Regions from separate parts of the Sphingobacterium anhuiense genome, predicted to be linked through region 2. Evidence: riboswitches for the same ligand, from Rfam matches in the RefSeq annotation. Region 2 holds a riboswitch; the other holds the start of a gene.
The links. A riboswitch is a leader RNA that binds a small molecule or an ion and turns the genes downstream of it on or off. The one in region 2 is predicted to bind thiamine pyrophosphate.
Positions count from the first base shown of each region.

Region 1 (11,553 bases), on a different contig from region 2:
AATTCATATTTAATTTGTTTTTGAGGATTAAAAAAATGATTTAAAGGACCGTTGCCCATCCCTAATTGTACATCTGACCCTTGCTCTATTGCATTAAAAACATAATTTTGTGCTAAAGAAACGGCTTCAGATATTGTATTCCCCTGTGCCAGATAAGCGGCTATTGCAGATGATAGTGTACAACCGGAACCATGGGTATTCTTCGTTTTAATTTTTTTACTTTTAAATATTTCCGGTTGGCTATTCTTATCAAATAATATAGATTGAAGCGTATCTTGTTCCAGATGCCCACCCTTTACCAAGACACGCTCACAACCTAATGCAAGAATTCTTTCCCCTGCAGCGTACATATCTTCTAATGTTTCTACTGTCACCTTGGCCAGTATACCTGCTTCATCCATATTAGGTGTAATCAAATCTGCTAAAGGAAATAGTAGGTCGATCATTGCCGTAATAGTTTCTTCCTCAATAAGTTTGTGGCCACTGGTAGCAACCATAACAGGATCAAATACAAGGGGTACTTTTTTATATTTCTGAAGCGTCTGTGCGATCGTAATAACCAATTGTGGTGTATGCACCATTCCTATCTTTATGGCATCAGGAAAGACATCGTCCATAATAGATTCAATCTGATCTGCTACAGCTTCCAGCGCTATGGGATAAATCTTGCGCACACCCATCGTATTTTGTACAGGCAGTGCTGTCAATACGGAAGTAGCATAGCATCCTAATGCTGAAAAAGTTTTGATATCGGCTTGGATTCCGGCTCCCCCACTGCCATCGAAACCTGCGATCGTCAGCGTACTTGGATAACGGTATTTTTTCATTTCAAAATTTCATTTTTAAGTTCATAAGCTGCTTTTTCCGGATCTTCACTTCCACATATCGCAGATACTACAGCTAAACAATCGGCACCTGCTTGTATAACACGACGCGCATTTTGTATGTGAATATTGCCGATAGCAACCAGCGGTTTGTCTGTACGTTGACGAATCTCTACAATACCCTTTAAACCCCATTCTGTGATAGTGTCTTTTTTCGTTTCAGTATTAAATACAGGGCTGATACCCAGGTAATCGGATAATGGAATTTGCGGATTTTTTAACTGTTCAAGATTTTCAATCGAATAACCGACCAGAGGTCTTGGACTGTTCCAGACTTGCCTAATATTACTAGGAGATATATCACGATTACCTACGTGAATACCAGCCGCATTTAATTCTTGAGCCACTTCAAGATTATCATTGATGATTAGCGGAATTGTGTATTTGTCAGTAATCTCTTTCAATTGTTTAGCTTTAGCTAAGTATAGGTCAGATGTTAGATTTTTTTCTCTAAGCTGTATGACATCGACACCACCCAGAATTGCTTTCTCTGCTACGTGAAGGAAATTTTTCCCACGGCAATCCTGCTCTGAAATTACGAGGTATAGCTGATAAGGAAAAGATGTATCTAAATTCATAATATGCCAAATTTTAATGTATTATTAAATTCAGCCTCAGTGATATTATATAGTTTATCAAGAAGTTTAACTTGCAAACTACCCGGCCCATTACTTTCCTTCTCAGCTAATTCTCCCGCTACTCCAATTAGAGCCATTGCAGCAGTTACAGCCTCTGTTTTATTGGTGATTACAGCCATAAATGCGCCAATAAGCGCAGTTGCAGAACAGCCTAAACCGGTTACTTTTGTCATCAAAAGATGTCCATTTTTTAGATGAATCTCCTGACTCCCAGAAATCACGATATCAGTTTCGCCAGAAATACAAACAACGGAACCATAATGTTGATGAAGATCCAATGCTGCTAAAACTGCTTCACCGCTTTGAGAAGTACTATCCACCCCTTTCGTCTTTATAAGATTAGATTTGTTTAGTGCGATAATTTCAGATGCATTACCTCTTATGACAGTGGGTTTTTCACGAAGCAATTCTTTTAGAATATGATCGCGATAAGATGTCGCCCCCGCTCCAACAGGATCTAAAATCCAAGGTTTTCCTAATTGAGAAGCAGTATTTGCAGCCAATAACATAGATTCAGACCACACTTCGTCTAACGTTCCTATGTTAATAACAAGTGAATCGCTGATCGTGACCATCTCGACTACTTCAGATTTAGCATGCGCCATAATGGGTGAAGCACCAACAGCCAACAAGGCATTGGCAGTATTATTCATGACGACAAAATTAGTAATGTTATGTACGAGTGGCGATTGCGCTCTTACTTGTTGGATATGCTTCCAAAGTGTTTTCTCCATATTCATTTCATTTTATAAAAGATTGAATGCCTTAGGAGAAAAACCACCTACAAAACAGCACAAGTGTACTGCATTGCTTTTCCCTACGTCGGTATTAGCCGTATCAGGTTCAAAGGGACTCTCTCAATTCTTTTTTAGAATACCCCTAAAGCATAACAAAGATATAAAATATAAACATTCATTCTTATAGTTATTCCACGATATATTTTATTAAGAAATGTCTCCATATAAACATCATCCAACAATTCCAATAATGGATAGTTTTTAAAAATTTAAGAGTAATTTTAGACACTTTTTAATTTTCTCTTTAAAGATAAAATTTATACCCCTCGGATATATACTTGTTCTATAGATTACAATTTCATATATGTCATTAATTAGAACAATTTCATTGAATATTGAAAAAACAGCAGTAGTTTATTGTTTTTAAAAATAAATTTCAGTTAAAAAATAATTGAATCATTCTAATTATCACATTGAATAATTCTCAATAAACACTACATAATCAACATGTTGTATTTTAAAAATAGATATGATCCATCTCAATAGTTACTTTTATTGATTTATTAATAATGTTTTATTTCTTCAAGAAACTTTAATTTTTTTTTTAAAAAGATTTGCAACTTGTAACATTTTTATGTTATTTTATCAAAAATTACTAACCCCTATTTTTTAACCTACAGTAACATGAAAAAACTCTACACCTCCTGTTGTATGGCGGTTTCGGTATCCCTCATTTCGATATCCAATCTGCAAGCACAACAAGCTCTCACTGGGAAAGTGACGAGTGCCACTGGACCAGTTTCAGGAGTAACCATTACCGTGAAAGGTACTTCGCGAGCCACCCAGTCAAAAGAAGATGGTAGCTATACCATCCAAGCTCAAAAAGGCGAAACACTACGTTTTACCATTATTGGTTACGTCGCACAAGAAGTATCAGTTGGCGATAGTAAAATCATCAACATGACTATTAAACCTGAAGAGGGTTCCTTAGAAGAAGTCATTGTAACCGGTTTCACACAACGCAAGAGAAGTCAGATCGGATCTGCCGTCACAACAATTTCTGGAGACGATATCCGTCGAACTGGCGCAATTAATCCAATTGCGGCACTGCAAGGCATGGTACCCGGACTTCAAGTGCAACCAGGCGTTGGTGGTCCTCAAGCAACACCAGTTTTCCGTATACGTGGTAGTGCTTCTTTGGATCCATACAATAATCAACCTTTAGTGGTAATTGACAATATTCTGATGGATACAGATATGGTTTTACCAAACCGTGGCGGTAACCAGGATTTTGGCAATATCTTGAAAGATCTTAATCCAGATGATATCGAAAACATTACAGTACTAAGAGGTGGGGCTGTAACAGCTCTTTATGGAAGCCGTGCACAAAATGGTGTTATTGTAATCACCACTAAAAGTGGATTTGCTCAAAAGGGATTAGGTGTATCCGTTACCCAAAATACACAATGGGATCAAGCGTATAAAACCCTAGACTTTCAAAATCATTTTGGTCCGGGAACTACCAGTAGTGATCTTGATTTTATAAAAACAGCCGATGGTAAGCTTCAGGTTGCTGCTCCCGGATATAATTTTGGACCACGATTTCAAGGCCAAACGGTATTGGACAATGATGGTCGCGAAATTGTTTTCTCAGCAAATCCAAACAACATGCTTGATGCTTACCGTGTAGCACCAAGCACTAATACTTCAGTAAGCATAACTGGCGGGAATCCCCAAGGCTCTTTCCGATTATCTTATTCGAATAACTCTTCAAAAGGGATTACCCCAAATAATGATTTCAAGAGAAATAGTGTAAACTTTCGCGGTACGCAACGTGTTTTAGGTAAAATAATTGTGGATGCAAATGTAAGTTATGTCAAAAGTAAAGCTAAAAACCCTGCCGACGTAGGCGGAGGAAACGCATTACTCTCTGGAAATACAGATGCAGGCAGTATCTTAATGAACTTTGCTTCTGGTATACCTCGATATTATGACACCAAATATTGGAAGAACAATTATATTGCACCAATCGGTGGTTGGAATGAGGCAGATCAAACCGGATTCACGAGTGTTTTATATAATTTATACGAAAACAATCGGGTTTCTGAAGACGATAATTTCAGAGGAGTAGTTGATGTACAGATTCCTTTTACTGATAATTGGAAGTTTCAAGGATTTGCTAACATCAATTACATCGGTAGCAACTTTGAAAATAAGACTCGAGGACGTGACTCCGCGTATGCAAACCCTTACTACGCGACTAACACAAGTAATCGCTTTACTTCGCAGTTTAGAGGTACATTGAACTACACGAAAAAATTCAATGATTTTAATCTTATGGTGTTAGGGGGAGGTGAATATTACAGTTTCACATCCAAAGGTCAATTTGCGAATACCGATGGCGCAATTTATCCTGATATATATCGCCTTAGCAATTCACGAAATCCTATCAAAGGAGGTGAATATAAACCCCAAAAAAGAAATTTAGGCTCATTATTTTACCAAGCTTCCATCGATTACCGCGATGAACTGACATTAAACGTTTATGGCCGTAATGACTGGAACTCGTCACTAGTTTATAATGACGGGCATGGAACCTACTCTTATTTTTATCCAGGAGTAGACGCGATTTGGAAATTTAACGAAACCTTTAAGGAGAAACTTTCACCTTTATTTAGCTATGGGGCTCTAAGGATTTCTTATGTGGAAGCTGGAAATGGTACAAATGCTTACACGACAAATACAGGTGCATATTCTGGAGGAAGTCCATATTTATCTTATGCAGGACTTTCCGTACTTAACTATGCCTATTCAAGTAACACTCTTCCTAATCAATTCTTAATTCCGGAACGAACAGCAAAATATGAAGCTGGGTTAGAAGTCCGAATGCTGAATAATCGCTTAGGTACTGATATATCTTTCTACTCTCAGGACTCTAAAAACCAAATTATTCCATTTGGAACACCAATAACATCGGGTGTTACCGCAGCTCTTCTCAATGGTGGGGTAATCCGAAACCGAGGAATTGAATTATCTCTGTACGGCACACCTATCAAAACAGAGAACTTTTCATGGGACACTCGTTTTAACTATACGCGAAATCGAAATACTATTTTATCTCTGCCATTTGGGCTAGAATACTTAGGAGTCGGCGGAGGCGATGGCTATCAAGCTATTGCAAAAGTAGGTGGTGATTACGGAACTGTAATCGCTCCTTATGGATATGCAAGATACCAAGCAGTCGACGGTACTCGAAACCCTATTGAAAGTCCACTCAATGGTCAGAAGGTATTGCTAATAAGTGGCGCTTCAACATTATATGAACGCGCCGCTAACTATACTGAAGGCCTAGATAAGTCTCCTGTATTAGGTTCTATCCTTCCAAAATTTTTAGGTAACTGGCGCAATACTTTCAATTACAAAACAGTACAATTGGTTGTCGCTTTAGATGCTAAATTTGGCGGCATGGTCTATTCCTCGACCAAAGACTTAGGTTCATGGTTAGGAACATTAGAAAGTACGCTTCCTGGACGTTCAGCTGAATTTGGTGGTGTACCTTATACGACAGCAGCTGGAGTTCAAAGAACAGATGGGATTGTTTACGATGGGGTCTATAAACAAGGTAGTGCTATAACTGTCGGAGGCAAAACCGTAGATCTATCTGGAATGTCTCATCAAGAAGCTATTGATGCGGGTTATGTGCGTCCTGCGAGTGCCTTAGCTTATTATGCTAATTCACATTCCTGGTTCCGAGGTATTCGTGAACGTTCTATGTATACATCTTCATGGGTTTCGGTACAGCAAGTTGGTTTAAATTATGATTTGCCAGCTACTGTCGCAAAAAAACTAAAAATGAATGGGTTGCGTGTTGGTGTTTATGCAAATGATCTTTTCTTCTTGTACAACAGCGCACCAGATAATTTTAATCCATATAGCGTCAGTGACAGCGGGTCGGGTGCTATGAATGAAGGCTCGGCAATGCCATATGTTCGTCGTTTCGGCTTTAGTATAAACGGAAGTTTCTAATAGGATGATCTTTGAATTAAAATTTACAGAAATGAAAAATAAAATCAATATATGGGCCATTCTTTTAGTCTTTGTACTATCAGCTGGCTGCAGCAGGGATAAATTTGCTGATTTAAACACAGACCCTGATGCAATATTAACTATACCCCCGGAATATGAATTACCTACTGGCCTCTTGGCTATCCATGGAAATGAACGTTATTATGACCTTTATCTAGGTATCTACTACTGGTCACAAACCTTTTCTATTGGATCTGGAAATGCAGAGGGCTCCTATCAAGCCTCGGGTAATATTGGTGCTCGATGGGGCATGTTTTATAACGGTGTAGGGAATCGTCTTGTAGACATTAAGGAAATTATTAAAAAATTACCTGCTGAAAAGCAAGCATCTTATGTACATCTTAATGCCATTGCGGATATTCCATTGGCATACTTTGCATGGTATACTTCAGATGTCTATGGGAGCATGGCCTATTCAGAAGCATTTAGGGCGCGTTACACAACACCACCTTTACTGACACCTAAATATGATACACAAGAACAACTGTATGATATCTTGGATCAACAGCTAAAATCTGCAGTTGAAAGACTTAAAGCTCCAACAACTGTTACCCAAACCCCTCTTACTGGTTACGACATCTATTATGACGGTGATGCTACCAAATGGATTAAAGCAGCAAACAGCTTACGTCTCAAAATGGCGATGCGTTTAATGAAACGAAATCCGACCAAATTACGCACCATTGCAGCAGAGGTATTAGGAGATAATGTTGGTGTTATTAGCAGTGATGCTGAATCATGGAGGTTCATTGCAGGAAACGGACGTACCGGAGGTGATGACAATCCAGCTAATCAACGTCCTGTGTCAGGATCGAAAAATATGGTCGATTTTATGTGGAAAACAAGTGATCCACGCATAAGGATTTACTATGAACCATCACACTTTACAAAAGAACGTTTTGAGGCGGCACAGGAACAGGGAAAAATTCCAGCTTCTTTTGCTTGGGATGGTCAGCTTTACCGTGGACAGTATGTTAGTCCGGACGCCTCACAGGACGCAACTAAGGCACCATATTTTGCGGCTATATCCTATAAGTTTAATAATATAGACGTAACTGGGGTTAGATTACCGTCATCTATCCGTCCAAGCTATTTCAATAGCACACCAAACAATGGAAATATGACATATCCGCTGATTAACCTTTCAGATGTATTATTCATGCGTGCTGAACTTGCTCAACGTGGTATTTACGGCACACCAGCAGATGCACAGAATTGGTACTACAAAGGCATTGATGCAGCATTAGCTGAGCATGATAAAGCAGCCTCAATTGCAAAAATAACGGGTTACCAAGCATTGACTCCAGAAGAAATAACTGCATATAAAGCAAAACCGGGTGTCGTATTTACCCCAGCTAATGCCCTTGAACAAATCTGCGTACAACAGTACATCAATTATTTCAAAAATAACAGCGAAGCATGGGCCCTTATTAAACGTACTGGTTACCCTTCGTTAACAGGAAATATTATGAAATCAGAGGAATTTATCAGTTCAGGTGTAACTCTTGAGATGCCACGACGGTTTTCAATTACTCGTCCTTCAGTCACGGATTTGAATGCACAAAATGTGAACAATGCAATTGATGAAATGATGAAAGATCCTGAATTCCGTAATCCTAATGAGATAACTGGAAGAGTGTGGTGGGATATGAAATAATACCTAGACAATAATAAGTAAATGACTAATTGCTTATATCCAATGTATTTAAAATTTACGTTGGATATAAGCAATTTTGTCTATATTCATAATTTGAAAACAAGACCATTTAAAAACTAATAAAGTGAAGAATATCGGCATAGCACTTATTTTACTTTTAGGATGTCTAAACAGCCAGGCACAACCAAGTCAGATCGATTACAAGTCGATTCCAACAGGCGTAACCATTGACAATAAGCAGTTCATATATACCGCTTTAAGCGCTATACCTCACGTTTATATTTTTTATGCTCCAGAATGTCCACTAAGCCAAAAGTATACATTGACGATAGCTTCTCTCTTCACTAAATTTGGAAACAAAATCAAGTTTTTTGGTGTATTTCCTGGATCTGAAGAAAGTGTAGGTCAGTTTGAAAACTTTAAAATTAAATATAAGATCAACTACCCCTTAATCAAGGATGAAAAATTAAAACTTATTACGACTTTAAAAGCGACTGTTACACCAGAAGTTTTTCTCATCGACTCATATGGAAAAATTGTGTATCATGGCGCGATAGATGATTGGGCTATAAAACTAGGAAAAACAAAACAGCAGGCAACAGTTAATTATTTAGAAAATGCAATAGAGGGATTACTGAACAACACCGCGGTAGAAACTCGTTATGTTAAACCAATAGGATGCTATATCGAACAATGAAATCCACTCTCCTTTATTTATTAGGTCTAATACTGCTTGCTACTTTAACAGTACAGCAAACGCATGCTCAAACCTATCAAGATGTTAAACAAATTTTAATAAGCAAGTGTGCCGTCTGCCACAAGAGTACCGATGGTGAGGCTCCTTTTCCATTGGAAACCTACCAAGACTTCAAGAAACGATCTAAAATGGTGAAAGAAGTAATTCAAACCAGCTTCATGCCACCCTGGATGCCAAATCCGCATTATCAAGACTTTGCAAACAACCGCCAATTATCATCAACTGAAAAGGAAATGATAATTAAATGGATAGACTCAGGAGCTCCTGAAGGAAAAAACAAAGTTAAACGACAAGTCGCTGCATCTGCGCCATTATTAACAGACCGTAAGCCGGACTTAACCTTAAAAATCGACAAACCGTTTATTGTAAAAGGGAATAACAAAGAGCGCTTCGTGCTGTTTAGGGTTCCGTTTGAAATGTTGGAGGAAAATACCATTGAAGGTGTCGAATTTTATAGTAACAACAAAAAGGTTGTCCACCACGTAAATTACATGTTCACTTCCATTCCTGATATATCAATGGATCTTAAGGCAGGAGATCCATATATTGACAATGCTGAGGAAACAGACTTAAAAAAGCTTATGCAATATGAGCCCTATCAGACTAATCCTATATTTTATACCGGATGGGTTCCTGGTGCTTCTGTTGAATATTATCCACAAGATTTTGGCTGGACACTTCCAAAAAGAGGAGTCGTGGTTTTTACAGTCCACTATTCTGCTACTGCCACTGACGAACAGTCTGTAGTAGGCGTGAATCTATATTTTAAGAAAAAACCAGCTAAAAGGCAGGTTAGAATTATTAGCTTAGGTTCTGGTGGGATTGGAGAAAGGGATATCTACCCCAGATTTGTTATACCTCCGAATCAAGTTTCTACTTTTTCATTAAAAATCAGAACTCCTGAGGATCAATCTTTATTATACGTATGGCCGCATATGCATTACCTTGGAAAAGACTTTCTTGCTTTTGCTGTTACAGCACAGAATGATACCATTCCATTAATTCATATCCCAAATTGGAATTTTGAATGGCAGGAAATGTATCGTATGAAAAAGCTCGTTAAGATACCTGCTGGATCGACTATTAATATTGTTGGTACTTATGACAATACTGCAAACAATCCGCAAAATCCAAACTCCCCTCCCAAGCAAGTATATTCAACTGGTAATATGACAGCAAAAGATGAAATGCTGACTTTCTTACTAATTTATGCTCCATATCAAGAAGGAGATGAAAATGTCTCATTAGAATAAATAAATAAACAAAAAACCAACTCCAGCCTAAGAGGGTGCTTAATTAACTTCAGGAACTTGATCTACAAAGATATGGTTCCTGAAGTTTTTTTGTTAAATCTGAGACAGATTTAAAACAGATTAACAAAATCTACTCATCCGTATTAGTTTTTGTAAAATCATATTAACACTGCTCTTTTTCATATTGTGCCACCATGTCATAACGCGAATCCTTTTATCGTATCAAAATAAAAACGATCGACTATACTTATCAATTTACATGGTGATGATTCAGTAGATAACTATTTCGCTTCAGAAGCTATTTTTACCAGTTCAGTCAATTATTTCTTTATTAAACAATCTAATCTTCTGTTATTTGTATTTGAAATTTTAATCATAAAAAAATGGTAAAGCAAGAATTCAAAGCAAGAAACAATTTCAATCTATATATAGCCGTATTTGCTTTCGGTTTATTATTCATTTCATGTGGGGGACAAAAACAAGATGGATCGTATGAACAACAAGCTGTTCCTGCTGATTTCATTGAATTAAAAGAATCTCCTACTACGATCGTAGAAACTTATCCCGGTACAATAGAGGGGACAGTCAATGTCGATATTAGAGCACAAGTTTCTGGTTACCTCGAAGTAACATATGTAAAGGAAGGACAATATGTACAAAAAGGGCAATCACTTTTTAAAATTAAAAGTGATGTTTTTAATGAACAGGTGAACAACAGTAAAGCTTCGTTACAATCGGCACTAGCTGCACAGGCAAATGCACAGATTGAATTAGAAAAAATAAGACCGCTAGTTCAGGGAAAGGTTGTTTCAGATCTACAGTTAAAAACTGCTCAAGCGCAATATGATGCAGCAACTGCTCAGGTGGCACAAGCTAAGTCGGCAGTGAGCTCTTCACAGTTAAACGCCGCTTTCGCAATTATCAAAGCACCAGTAAGTGGATACATCGGCCGTATTCCGAGTAGGGTCGGAAATTTGGTCACACCTTCTGATGTCAATCCATTGACAAGTCTATCTGAAATCGATCAGGTATTTGTCTACTTCAACCTTAATGAAGCAAAATTCATTGCTTTTATGAATGATCGAAAAACTGATGCTGGAATGAATACAGTAGAAATTATCATGGCAGACGGTAACCGCTATAATCAAAAAGGTCAGGTTGAAATAGCAAGCGGTAACATTGATCGTAACACCGGTACGATATCACTAAAAGCAATATTTTCAAATCCAGATAAGATTTTACGCTCAGGTGGTGCTGCACGCGTGGTTTTAACTAAAAGTCTGAACAGTGCAATCAAGTTGCCTATGGCAGCAGTGAAAGATATTCAAGACAAATTTTTTGTCTATGTGCTCGCTGACAGCAATAAAGTAGCAATGAAAGCTATTGAAATAAATGGTAGAACTGGTGCAGATTATATCATTAAATCAGGCGTAAAAGCAGGCGATAAAATAGCCGTAAATAGTATTGACCAATTAACAGAAGGTATTGCAGTTCAGCCTAAAGTAATTAGTCAAGACTCATTGAAAAATTAATTTTTAGAC
Region 1 covers NZ_JBHUPE010000004.1:160,453-172,005, reverse strand. Annotated here, with positions in the region: gene tenA (thiaminase II) at 1-7, opposite strand, end outside; gene thiD (bifunctional hydroxymethylpyrimidine kinase/phosphomethylpyrimidine kinase) at 1-827, opposite strand, end outside; gene thiE (thiamine phosphate synthase) at 824-1,462, opposite strand; gene thiM (hydroxyethylthiazole kinase) at 1,459-2,256, opposite strand; TPP riboswitch at 2,320-2,413, opposite strand; gene ACFS6I_RS06340 (SusC/RagA family TonB-linked outer membrane protein) at 2,944-6,285, shown strand; gene ACFS6I_RS06335 (SusD/RagB family nutrient-binding outer membrane lipoprotein) at 6,317-8,002, shown strand; gene ACFS6I_RS06330 (redoxin domain-containing protein) at 8,127-8,699, shown strand; gene ACFS6I_RS06325 (cytochrome c) at 8,696-10,012, shown strand; gene ACFS6I_RS06320 (efflux RND transporter periplasmic adaptor subunit) at 10,396-11,544, shown strand.
Region 1: another riboswitch for thiamine pyrophosphate. It lies ahead of thiM (hydroxyethylthiazole kinase); the one in region 2 lies ahead of thiS (sulfur carrier protein ThiS).

Region 2 (11,553 bases):
CCAGTAAGTGCCCTGTCATTGATTTTGTAGCGCTAATAGATACCTCGTTGTTAAAACCAAACATTCTTCCCATAGCTTTCAGTTCACTTTGATCGCCCATAGGAGTAGAAGTTGCGTGCGCATTGACATAGTCTATATCTTTTGCAGCGATATTCGCATCCTCCAAAGCAAGTTTCATTCCCAGAAATGCCCCGTCTCCTTCAGGATGTGTGCCCGTAATATGATAAGCATCCGCCGCTAAACTTCCTCCAATTATTTCCGCAATAATCGGGGCATTTCTTTTAATCGCACTTTCATAGCTTTCCAATACAATAGCCCCAGCTCCTTCTCCTAATACAAAACCGTTGCGATGAATATCAAAAGGGCGGGAGGCACCCAAATAATCCTCATTACTTGTTGATAAAGCTTTAGATGCATTAAATCCACCGATGGAACTTTCGGTTATAGACGCTTCAGAACCTCCGGTAATAATCATATCCGCTTTCCCCCAGCGGATATAATTAAAGGCATCAACAATCGCAGTATTACTTGCAGAACAGGCAGAGGCGGTCGTATAATTTACTCCTCTAAGTCCATATTTAATGGAGATAACACCTGAAGCAATGTTCAAAATACGCTTAGAAATAAAGAACGGACTGAAGCGTGGTATTCCATTTCCTTGCTTAAACTCCGCTATTTGTTGCTCAAATGTTGAAACCCCACCATCTCCAGAAGCCCAGATAACACCTATCCGATCTTTGTCCAGTAGATTGAAATCAATCTCAGCGTGGTGAATAGCCTCATGAACGCTAGCTAATGCATATTGCGTAAAAAGATCTAATTTTCGTAATTCTGATTTTTCCATGAATTGTAAAGGATCAAAATCTCTTACTTCACATGCGAATTTTGTTTTAAAGTTTGTCGCATCAAATTTAGTAATCATTTTTGCGCCACTTTGACCCAAAATCAGTGCATTCCAAAATTTATCTACGGTATTTCCTAAAGGCGTAATCGCTCCAATACCTGTTATAACAACTCTTTTCATCATTTAATCGTTTTTAATTAAATCTTCTTTAATAATTTTTTGTATGAGAGTGAAATCTTCATCACCGGTCAGTCTAGTAATCTGTACACTTGCAATCATCGTGGAAATTAGTAAGACGGCTTTTGTTCTAGGCTCACCTTTAAAATGAAAAGTACCCTGTTCTTGACCATATTTAAGCCATTCAATTACCCAGTTTAAAACCTGTTCGGAAAAAATCTTTAGATGTTCAATAATACCTATATCTAAAGTATTGTAATCAGTGGATAGAGAGCCAACGATACATATTTTATTGTCATTTTTAATATTCCTGTATATAGAGAGGAACTTGTCTAGTTTTTGTAGTGGAGATTTATCTTCAAAATCCTTTTTCATTTTGTGAAAGTTTTCAATATGATAATCTATAACTGCAATTCCCAAATCTATTTTTTGTGGAAAATGATAATGAATAGAAGCTTTTTTTATTCCAACGGCATTAGATATATCAAAAAAGCTAAAGGCATTGTAACCCTTATCCCGAATCAGGCTATCAGCAACTTGTATGATTTGTTCTTTTGTTGACATCAATTATTTTTTTGTAAATATACAAACCTACCAGTTGGTAGGCAAGAGTTGCTGATATTTATTTGAGATCAGTGGTGTAGTTGGATTTTTCCGCATGATCAGGCCTACCTGATTATGCAAGAACTTTTTTGAAGTGAGCGGATGTATTATCGCTGGGGTTATTGTATTTTGAAATACATGATGATCAGGATTTAAAATCTGAAATTTAATTTTAAGGGATATCTTGGTCAATTACATGTAAAGGGAGGAAACTCGAAATATTTAAAATAAACAAGAAAAGCTCATCTTTTGGATGAGCTTTCTTGTACCTAGGGCGGGAATCGAACCCGCACTTCCTTAACGGAAACAGGATTTTAAGTCCTGCGTGTCTACCAGTTCCACCACCTAGGCAGGTGATTTAATGTGGAGCGAAAAACGAGATTCGAACTCGCGACCCCAACCTTGGCAAGGTTGTGCTCTACCAGCTGAGCTATTTTCGCTTTTGATACTGCAAATATAGGGAGATTATAGATACTACAAAATGTTTTTTTACAGCTAAAGCGTAATTCCCTCAAATGAAGCGAGATAATTTTCATCCCGCTTCAAAATACGATGTGTTTAAATTTGAATTCACCACCTTGCTACGTATGTAGCGTAATTAATTCAATCTTTCATAGCAGTCAAAACTTAAAATGAGAGGGTAGTGAATCTCCAGTGGTAAGTATCAACTAGCGTCAGTTTGTCCAAATCAACAGGTAGATCCGTTATAATTTTCAATACCTGCATGGCCATCATACTTCCGATGATTCCAGGCAGAGGGCCTAATACCCCATATTGATCACAGTTAGGAACATCTTCCGGATGAGGAGGCTCTGGAAATAAATCACGCAATTGTTTACTGCCCATGTAATTGAAAACAGCCATTTGACCTTCGAAAGCAAGAATACTTCCATACACCAAAACTTTGTTGGAACGTACGCAAGCATCGTTGATCAGGTAACGTGTAGTAAAGTTATCAGAACCATCTACAACAATGTCATATCCTGCCAGGGTAACATCAACATTCTCAGAAGTGATTTTTGTCGCAATGCTATCGACTTGGATGGATGAATTGAGTTCGCGGATATATACTGCCGCACTTTTTACTTTTTGTAGATGTACACTTTTTTCATTGTGTATAATTTGTCTGTTGAGATTATGAATTTCTACATGATCAAAATCAACAATCCCTAAATGACCTACTCCAGCAGCAGCGAGATATTGAAGAACAGGCGAACCTAGTCCACCTGCTCCAATTACGAGGACTTTTGCTGCCATAATTTTCTGTTGCCCTTCAACACCAATTTCATTAATGAAAACTTGGCGGGAGTATCGATCAAAAGCACTGTGCTGTTGCATAAATACAGTAATTTAAATTAGAATTATTATTGGCTACCAGAGTAGCTTTTGTCCCAGTCTTTCATAATGGGATCGTATCCAGCCTTTCTGATGATACCTTGGATAGTTTCCATACTGCGCTCATCACTGATCTCAAATTGTTCAAGCGACTGTGGATCGACCACATAGCCACCTGGATTTGTCTTCGAAGCGGCACTCATGGTCGTAACACCGATAGGAATGATATGGTCTCTAAATTTCTCGCGTTCACGGGTTGATATGGATATTTCTAAATTTTCATTCCATAAACGATAAGCGCAGATCAATTGCAGTAAATCACGATCTTCCATAATAAAATTCGGTGTGGATACACCTTCAGCAGGACGTAATCGAGGAAATGAAACTGAATATTTTGTACGCCAATAATGCTTCTCTAGATAATCAATATGTAACGCATTGAAAAAGCTATCGACACGCCAGTCTTCTAGACCTAAAAGAACACCAAGACCAATTTTATGAATTCCGGCTTGACCAATACGGTCTGGTGTATCCAGCCGATACTCAAAATTTGACTTTTTGCCTTTTGGATGATATGTTTTATAAACCTCTTGATGATAGGTTTCCTGATAGACAAGCACAGTATTAACACCTTCTTCCTGCAGAATACGGTATTCTTCTAAAAGCAGAGGTTGTACTTCAATGGATATCTGCGCGAAGTGGGGCTTCAGCAATGCAATCGCATTTTTAAAGTAATTGATCTCAACTGTTTTATTGGCTTCTCCGCTTACCAATAATACATGACTGATACCCATAGATTTTAGCGCCATGGCTTCTAACAGTAATTCTGTATTCGAAAGTGTTTTGCGCTTGATCTTATTGTCCATACTAAAACCGCAATAGGTGCAGATATTCTGACATTCATTGCTTAGATATAAAGGAGCATATAACTGGATTGTCTTACCAAATCGACGTTGTGTGATCTGTTGCGTTAATTGGGCCATTTCTTCTATTTCAGTAATCGCCGCAGGAGAAAGGAAGGTTAGAAAATCAGTTAAATTTCTTTTTTCTTTACGGAGACTTCTTCTAACATCCTCAACTGTGGTGTTATATATTTTTTCCTTGATTTCCTGCCAGCTGTATAGTGTAAATAGTTCCTGAAAAGTTTGCATAAAACGTTCTTAATCGATTAAAAATGAAGTTAGCGGACTAGAAGCGATAGCACGATTTTCTGATATACCTAATCCTGCCTGATAAGCTTTGCGACCTGCTATTACAGCTTCTTTAAATGCCTCCGCCATCTGTATCGGATATTTTGCGGATGCAATAGCTGTATTGACTAAAACAGCATCAGCACCGATTTCCATTGCCTTTGCGGCATCGGAAGGAGCACCAATTCCAGCATCGATAATAACAGGAACTTGGCTCTGAGCGATGATCATTTCTAAAAAGTCCAATGTACGAAGTCCTTTATTACTACCTATGGGTGCAGCTAACGGCATTACTGCCGACGTTCCAGCTTCTTCTAGTCTTTTACAGAGCACTGGATCTGCATGCATATAAGGGAGCACAATAAAACCGAGTTTTGCAAGTTGCTCCGTAGCCAACAATGTTTCGATCGGATCGGGCATCAGGTAACGTGAATCTGGATGAATTTCGAGTTTTACCCAGTTCGTTTCCAGGGCTTCACGAGCAAGTTGTGCGGCCAAGACTGCTTCTTTTGCATTACGTGCTCCAGAGGTATTGGGGAGTAAATTTACGCCAGTGATTTGTAAAGACTCGAGAAATGTGTCTGAGGAAGACTGATGGTCCAAACGCTTTAAAGCCATCGTGACCAATTCAGAACCCGATGCGACGATAGATTCCTTCATTTGTTGCAGACTTCCGAACTTTCCTGTTCCTAAGAATAGTCTCGATTGAAATATCTGATCTGCTATTTTTAATGTATCCATTGCAGTTTATTTTTAAGTTCTTGAATGTAGTGAGGGTGTACGGTGATCAAACTTGACAGTGCTATCCCATAAATGCCAATATCTTGTAGGGGAACGATATCATCAAGTGTTATACCGCCAATAGCGTAAATCGGCGGATAGTTTTGACCGTTGTTTTTTAAATGATAAACGATGTCTTGATATCCTGTTAAGCCTAATATTGGACTTAAATTGTTTTTAGTTGCGGTGAACCGTAAAGGGCCAAGACCGATGTAATCGCAGTTTTCTGTGATGCGCTGCTGTATGTCAGAAATATTATTTGCTGTACCACCAATTATTTTGTGCGGTCCTAATACATGTCGGGCCTCTTGTATGTCAGTATCTGTTAATCCCAGATGAACTCCGGCAGCATCAATGGTTTTGGCTATGTGCAGATAATCATTGATAATAAGCGTAGCACTATGTTGCAAGCAATGCTGTTTAATACGACGTGCTAATGCGAGCACTTCATCTTCAGTGCCTTGTTTCCAGCGTAGCTGAATCCAATCTGCACCCGCTTGTAGTGCATTATTAATGTTAGTCTCCTGTTCAATAGCCGTATCTCCCTGCGAGATATACTGTATCTTACTGAACGTGATATTTTTGGGGTATGCTGTCATTACTGTTTCAATTTTTTTGCTATCGCATTTTTCTGCTCAGTATAATCCGGTTTGGGTATTTCCTTCTAATCATTTGTAAAGGAATGAAGTACCTTTAACAACTATTGTTACAGGCAATATGCATGATCTTTCATAAGACAATTTTTAAAACTTATTAAAGGTTGTTCATTCTTCCAGATTTCTCCTAATAGCGCTACACCATCGACGCCGGCATCATATGCAAGGCCTAGGTTTTCGGAATGGATACCAGCAAGCCCAATTAATTGAACTTGCTGGTTATTCCGTAGCTTTAACTCGTTTTTTACGGTATGCTCCTTACCATGACCAGGTTTTGAAATACTTGAAAACATCGGACTAAACAGTGCGTATGACCATCGGTTATCCAGTTGATTAAAATCTGCAATGCTGTGCACAGATGTTGATCGGATTACGGTAGGACTATACTGATTTTGTTTTTTTGATTTTCGATCATATTCATTAAAATGTAACCGGTTTATGTTTAGCTTTTCGGCTAGATGATGATGGCTATGCAGGACAAGACGGTTTCGATATTGCGGAGCTATTCCATAAATAAATTGACACATATCATCATCTGAAAAGTTATATTTTCTGATATGTAACAGTTCCAATCCTGCATCCAGTATACTGTTGATGATCTGGAGTTCGTTATCAATATCATGCTCAGCTGTCAAGACGATGATCATAAGTACAATTCTTTACCTTGTTCGATAAACTCTTTTGACATATCGATCATGCCTTGTTCTGCAGAATCCCGGATTTCCTGTGTGATCTTCATCGAGCAGAATTTAGGGCCGCACATCGAACAGAAGTGAGCAACTTTGGCACCGTCTGCAGGTAAAGTTTCATCATGAAATTCTCGGGCTGTGTCAGGATCTAAGGAAAGGTTAAACTGATCTTCCCAACGGAACTCAAACCTCGCTTTACTCAGCGCATTGTCGCGGTATTGTGCACCAGGATGTCCTTTAGCCAAATCTGCCGCATGTGCAGCCAGTTTGTAGGTGATCACGCCATCCTTTACATCTTTTCGGTTAGGTAAACCGAGGTGTTCTTTTGGGGTAACATAACAAAGCATGGCACAGCCGAACCAGCCAATCATTGCCGCGCCAATTGCTGAGGTGATATGATCATAACCAGGAGCAATATCTGTTGTCAATGGGCCTAAAGTGTAAAATGGTGCTTCGTCACAAACCTCAAGCTGTTTGTCCATGTTTTCTTTGATCATGTGCATAGGTACATGACCTGGGCCTTCGATCATAACCTGTACATCATGTTTCCATGCTATTTTGGTCAACTCTCCCAAGGTTTCTAATTCAGCAAATTGTGCAGCATCGTTAGCATCAGCTATAGAACCTGGTCGAAGTCCATCCCCTAGGGAAAAAGCAACATCATATTCCTTCATGATCTGACAGATTTCTTCAAAATGCGTGTAAAGGAAGTTTTCTTTATGATGGAACAGACACCATTTTGCCATAATCGAGCCACCTCGGGAAACAATACCTGTTACACGTTGTGCTGTTAAATGGATATAGCGTAAAAGTACTCCTGCATGGATAGTGAAATAAGAAACCCCTTGTTCGGCTTGTTCAATTAGTGTATCTCTGAATATTTCCCATGTCAGATCTTCTGCAACGCCTTTTACTTTTTCCAAAGCTTGATATATAGGAACTGTACCAATTGGCACCGGAGAATTACGGATGATCCATTCGCGTGTTTCATGAATATTTTTACCTGTTGAAAGATCCATAATTGTATCAGCACCCCATCGGCATGCCCAGACAGCTTTATCAACTTCTTCTTCAATGCTTGAGGTAACGGCACTATTACCAATATTAGCGTTGATCTTTACCAAAAAGTTGCGACCGATAATCATCGGTTCGCTTTCTGGATGATTAATGTTGTTTGGAATAATTGCTCTTCCGGCGGCAATTTCTTCTCTTACAAATTCAGGGGTAATTAATTTCTTTGGAGTACGGGCACCAAAACTATGACCGGTGTGCTGATGATCCATACCTTTAGTTGCCGCTTCGATTTGCTCAATACGCTGATTTTCGCGAATAGCTACATACTCCATCTCTGGAGTTATGATACCTTTTCTTGCATAGTGCAGTTGACTTACATTTTTACCCGCTAATGCTTTTTTAGGTCTATGGCTGTATTCGAAACGGAGTTCATCCAGCTCCGAGTCTGCTAATCTTTCTTTTCCATAATCTGAACTGATTTGTGATAAAACTTGAACATCTTTTCTGTCCAATATCCAATTTTCACGAGTTCTAGGAAGACCTTTGCGGATATCAATCTCTGCTTGTTCATCCGTATACGGACCAGAAGTGTCATAAATAGTGACTGGAGGATTGATTTCTATTCCACCCTTGCTAAGTTTGGTCGGGCTTAATGTAATTTCACGCATGGCAACCTGAATAGGATAAAGCTGACCTGAAATATAGACTTTTTTTGAATTTGGAAATGGGGTCTGGGTAATGTTTTGTTCTAACATAATGGTATAGTAATAGGTATAAGAGATTTATCCGCCCTGTGTTGCAGCGATAATTAGAATTGAGTCCTGATGCTGTAGTTTGGTTGTTGCCCAAGCCGTTTTGGGTATAACCTGGTTATTAATAGCGACAGCAATGCCCTTGCTTTTTTCTGGAAATTCCAAAAGCATCAAACCTTCCAAAGAGGAGGGGGGCTGTTCAAAAAAACGTAATTGGTGATTAATTGTGAGTTCCATTCCTTTTAAAATTTTTAAATAAAAAACTTTAGGAATGGCCACAGTTGTGCCGGTATATGCACAATGAAGACATCTACTTTTCCCTACGCCAGTATGATCCGGATCAGGTTCTAAGGGTAAAATCTCAGCCTGCAAATTTTGCAGACACCCCTAAAGTTTCCACTAAACTAGGTAAAAAATCTCAATAAACGAAAAGAGGTAGATTTATTTTAGTCTGTCCATCTTTTTGTGACAGAACCATATACTTTAAGAAGTGAAGTGTTTTACTGATGAGGACTGCTGGTATAGCGAACAATGATTCTCCCTGCCAGAGGTGGAGTTATGGACAGGGTGAATCAATGGCAAATACTATAAAATATGATGGAGTTTAATATATTGAAGCAGCATAATGGTTTTGGCATCTTTGATTTCGCCATTATCAACCATTTGCATCGCTTCTTTTATAGGCAATTCTAAAACTTCAATATTTTCTTCTTCCTGTTCTAGTCCACCACCTTCACTGACTTTCATTTCTTTAGCATATTCGGCTATAAAGAAATACAGAATTTCTGTGACAGATCCAGGGGACATATAAGCTTCAAATATTTTACGTACATCTGTAATTTTATAACCCGTTTCTTCTTCCGTTTCTCTTCTGATGCAATCCTCGGCATTATCTTTATCCAACAAACCTGCACAAGCTTCAATCATCATACCGCTCTCATTTCCATTGACAAATGTAGGTAGACGAAATTGGCGGGTAAGAATAACTGTTTTCTGCTCTTTGTTGTACAGTAAAATAGTGGCGCCGTTTCCTCTGTCGTATGCTTCCCTGCTTTGACTCATAATGGTGCCGTCCTTTTTTAAATATTCGTAAGTGATCTTTCGCAAGACGTACCAATTGTCTGATAAGATCTTGGTTTCTGTGATTTTGATGTTATCTATCATGATTGAGGTATTTCAAATTCGCATTATTAACGATTATCATATGCATATTTTTCAGTTCTTTTATACTTTTTTTCCTAAAATTCGGTGGACTTTTAAAAGTAAGTTGTCTATGGCTAAAGGTATATAAATTTATAAACTCCTAAAATTGTTTATATGGGAAAAATCGATCGTGTTAAAGGAAATTTTATTCAGTAGCGATTGCCTTTATGAGCTGATATAAAATGATGAAGATCATGTAGAGGACAGGTTAAAAAGTACTTGAGATCTTAAATACATTTTATTATGTATTTATAGAGGGTTTATAGAGATATACCTCTATGAACCCTTTAGTAAACCTCTATAATATCACTATTACCTATCTAGAAATATACAAGATGGAAACAATAATATACAATGGTAAATTTATTGATATCAATAAAAAAATCAAAGGTCCATAAACAAGAAAAGCTCATCTTTTGGATGAGCTTTCTTGTACCTAGGGCGGGAATCGAACCCGCACTTCCTTAACGGAAACAGGATTTTAAGTCCTGCGTGTCTACCAGTTCCACCACCTAGGCAGGTGATATTAATGTGGAGCGAAAAACGAGATTCGAACTCGCGACCCCAACCTTGGCAAGGTTGTGCTCTACCAGCTGAGCTATTTTCGCATTGCTAACAGTTAACAAGTTGTTTTCTGTTTTGGTGATGCAAATATAGAGCTAATAATTAAAAAAACAAATTTTAATATAAGCTTTATTGTCTTTTTTTTATAAGCCCTTTTCTTTCAGGAGAGAAGAAATGAGATCACTTTCAAAACCTCTTGATAAAGCATATTGAAATAATTTATTTTTTAGAATATAGGCATCTTTATCTTTCAATGATAGTTGCTTTTTATCTAAGAGATCATGGAGTTTATCTTCATATTCATCTAAATCAATTTTTGAAAACGCAATTTTAATTAAAGGATCGGATACCCTTTTGAGTTTTAAGGACTGCTTAATTTTAATCTTTCCCCAACTTTTTATTCTAAGCTTGCCTAGGGTATAGGCTATAGCAAAGCGCTCTTCATTTAGAAAATTGTCCGATATCAATTGTGAAATGATTTCTTCTACATCTTCATGATGTAAGCCCCATTCGTATAATTTATCCCTGACTTCTTGTTGTGCCCGTTCTTGATAAGCACAATAGCTAGCAGCCTTAAGCAATGCCTGCTTAGGTGTGTATATTTTTTTTCTCGTTTTCTCTTCGTCAAACATCTTTACAAATTTCAAAAATATATTGAACTTATTGAAAAATTGTGGAGCTTTGATTGAATAAATATTTTAAAAAATGTATACCATATCGGATATTTCAGAGATTGTTGTTCCTAAAAGATCAATTATTGTTTATCATAAATCTATCATTCAAAATCTGATTTATGATACACGTAAGATCGTAAATGCTGAAACAGGATTATTTTTTGCCTTGATCAATCGTCGTGATGGACATGAGTTTATCATGGATGCCTATAGTAAAGGGATTAGAAATTTTGTGTTACAAAATGACTTTCAGCAAGAACTGATATTGCCAGATGCTAATGTTTTATGGGTCGCAGATACTTTTTTAGCATTACAGGCAGTAGCAGAAACACAGCGCATGAAATTTAAATCTCCTGTATTGGGTATTACAGGGAGTAACGGTAAGACTATTGTCAAAGAATGGTTGTTTCAACTGCTATCTCCAGAATATAAAATCTACCGCAGTCCTAAAAGCTATAATTCACAGCTAGGTGTTGCTTTATCACTCTGGGAACTGAATGAACAATATAATTTCGCCATCATTGAAGCTGGAATAAGTGAGGTCGGTGAAATGGAAAAACTCCAAAAAATGATTAAACCCACGCATGGTGTATTAACTAATATTGGGGTAGCCCATAAAGAAGGGTTTCAATCTAAAGAGGAAAAAATTGCACAGAAGCTGAAACTTTTTACAGATGCTGAGGTATTGGTCTATCCTAAAAAGTATCTTGAACAGATCTATATGCCTTCTCAGATTTACAAATTCGCCTGGGGAGAGGATGAATCGTGTCAATTAGAAGTTTATTCACTTAAGAAGGAAGGTGATCAAGCTACATTGGTAAGTTTATGTTTTTCCCGTCAGTTTTTTACGGTTAAAATTCCTTTTGTTGATCAAGCATCAATTGAGAACGCGATTTCATGTATTGCAGTGATGATTACTTTTGGTTATGATTTTAAAACGATAGCCGATCGTATTGCCACGTTGCAACCGATGGAGATGCGTCTTGAATTGAAAAAAGGAAAACATAATACTTCCATTATTGATGATTCATATAGTAATGATCTGGTAGCGTTACAGATTGCATTGGATTTT
Region 2 covers NZ_JBHUPE010000006.1:182,716-194,268, reverse strand. Annotated here, with positions in the region: gene fabF (beta-ketoacyl-ACP synthase II) at 1-1,024, opposite strand, end outside; gene ACFS6I_RS15970 (TetR/AcrR family transcriptional regulator) at 1,028-1,585, opposite strand; tRNA gene ACFS6I_RS15965 (tRNA-Leu) at 1,891-1,975, opposite strand; tRNA gene ACFS6I_RS15960 (tRNA-Gly) at 1,989-2,064, opposite strand; gene ACFS6I_RS15955 (HesA/MoeB/ThiF family protein) at 2,252-2,962, opposite strand; gene thiH (2-iminoacetate synthase ThiH) at 2,989-4,110, opposite strand; gene ACFS6I_RS15945 (thiazole synthase) at 4,120-4,890, opposite strand; gene thiE (thiamine phosphate synthase) at 4,878-5,528, opposite strand; gene ACFS6I_RS15935 (thiamine phosphate synthase) at 5,636-6,232, opposite strand; gene thiC (phosphomethylpyrimidine synthase ThiC) at 6,229-8,043, opposite strand; gene thiS (sulfur carrier protein ThiS) at 8,071-8,319, opposite strand; TPP riboswitch at 8,341-8,439, opposite strand; gene nudK (GDP-mannose pyrophosphatase NudK) at 8,626-9,204, opposite strand; tRNA gene ACFS6I_RS15915 (tRNA-Leu) at 9,677-9,761, opposite strand; tRNA gene ACFS6I_RS15910 (tRNA-Gly) at 9,776-9,851, opposite strand; gene ACFS6I_RS15905 (regulatory protein RecX) at 9,951-10,439, opposite strand; gene ACFS6I_RS15900 (bifunctional UDP-N-acetylmuramoyl-tripeptide:D-alanyl-D-alanine ligase/alanine racemase) at 10,513-11,553, shown strand, end outside.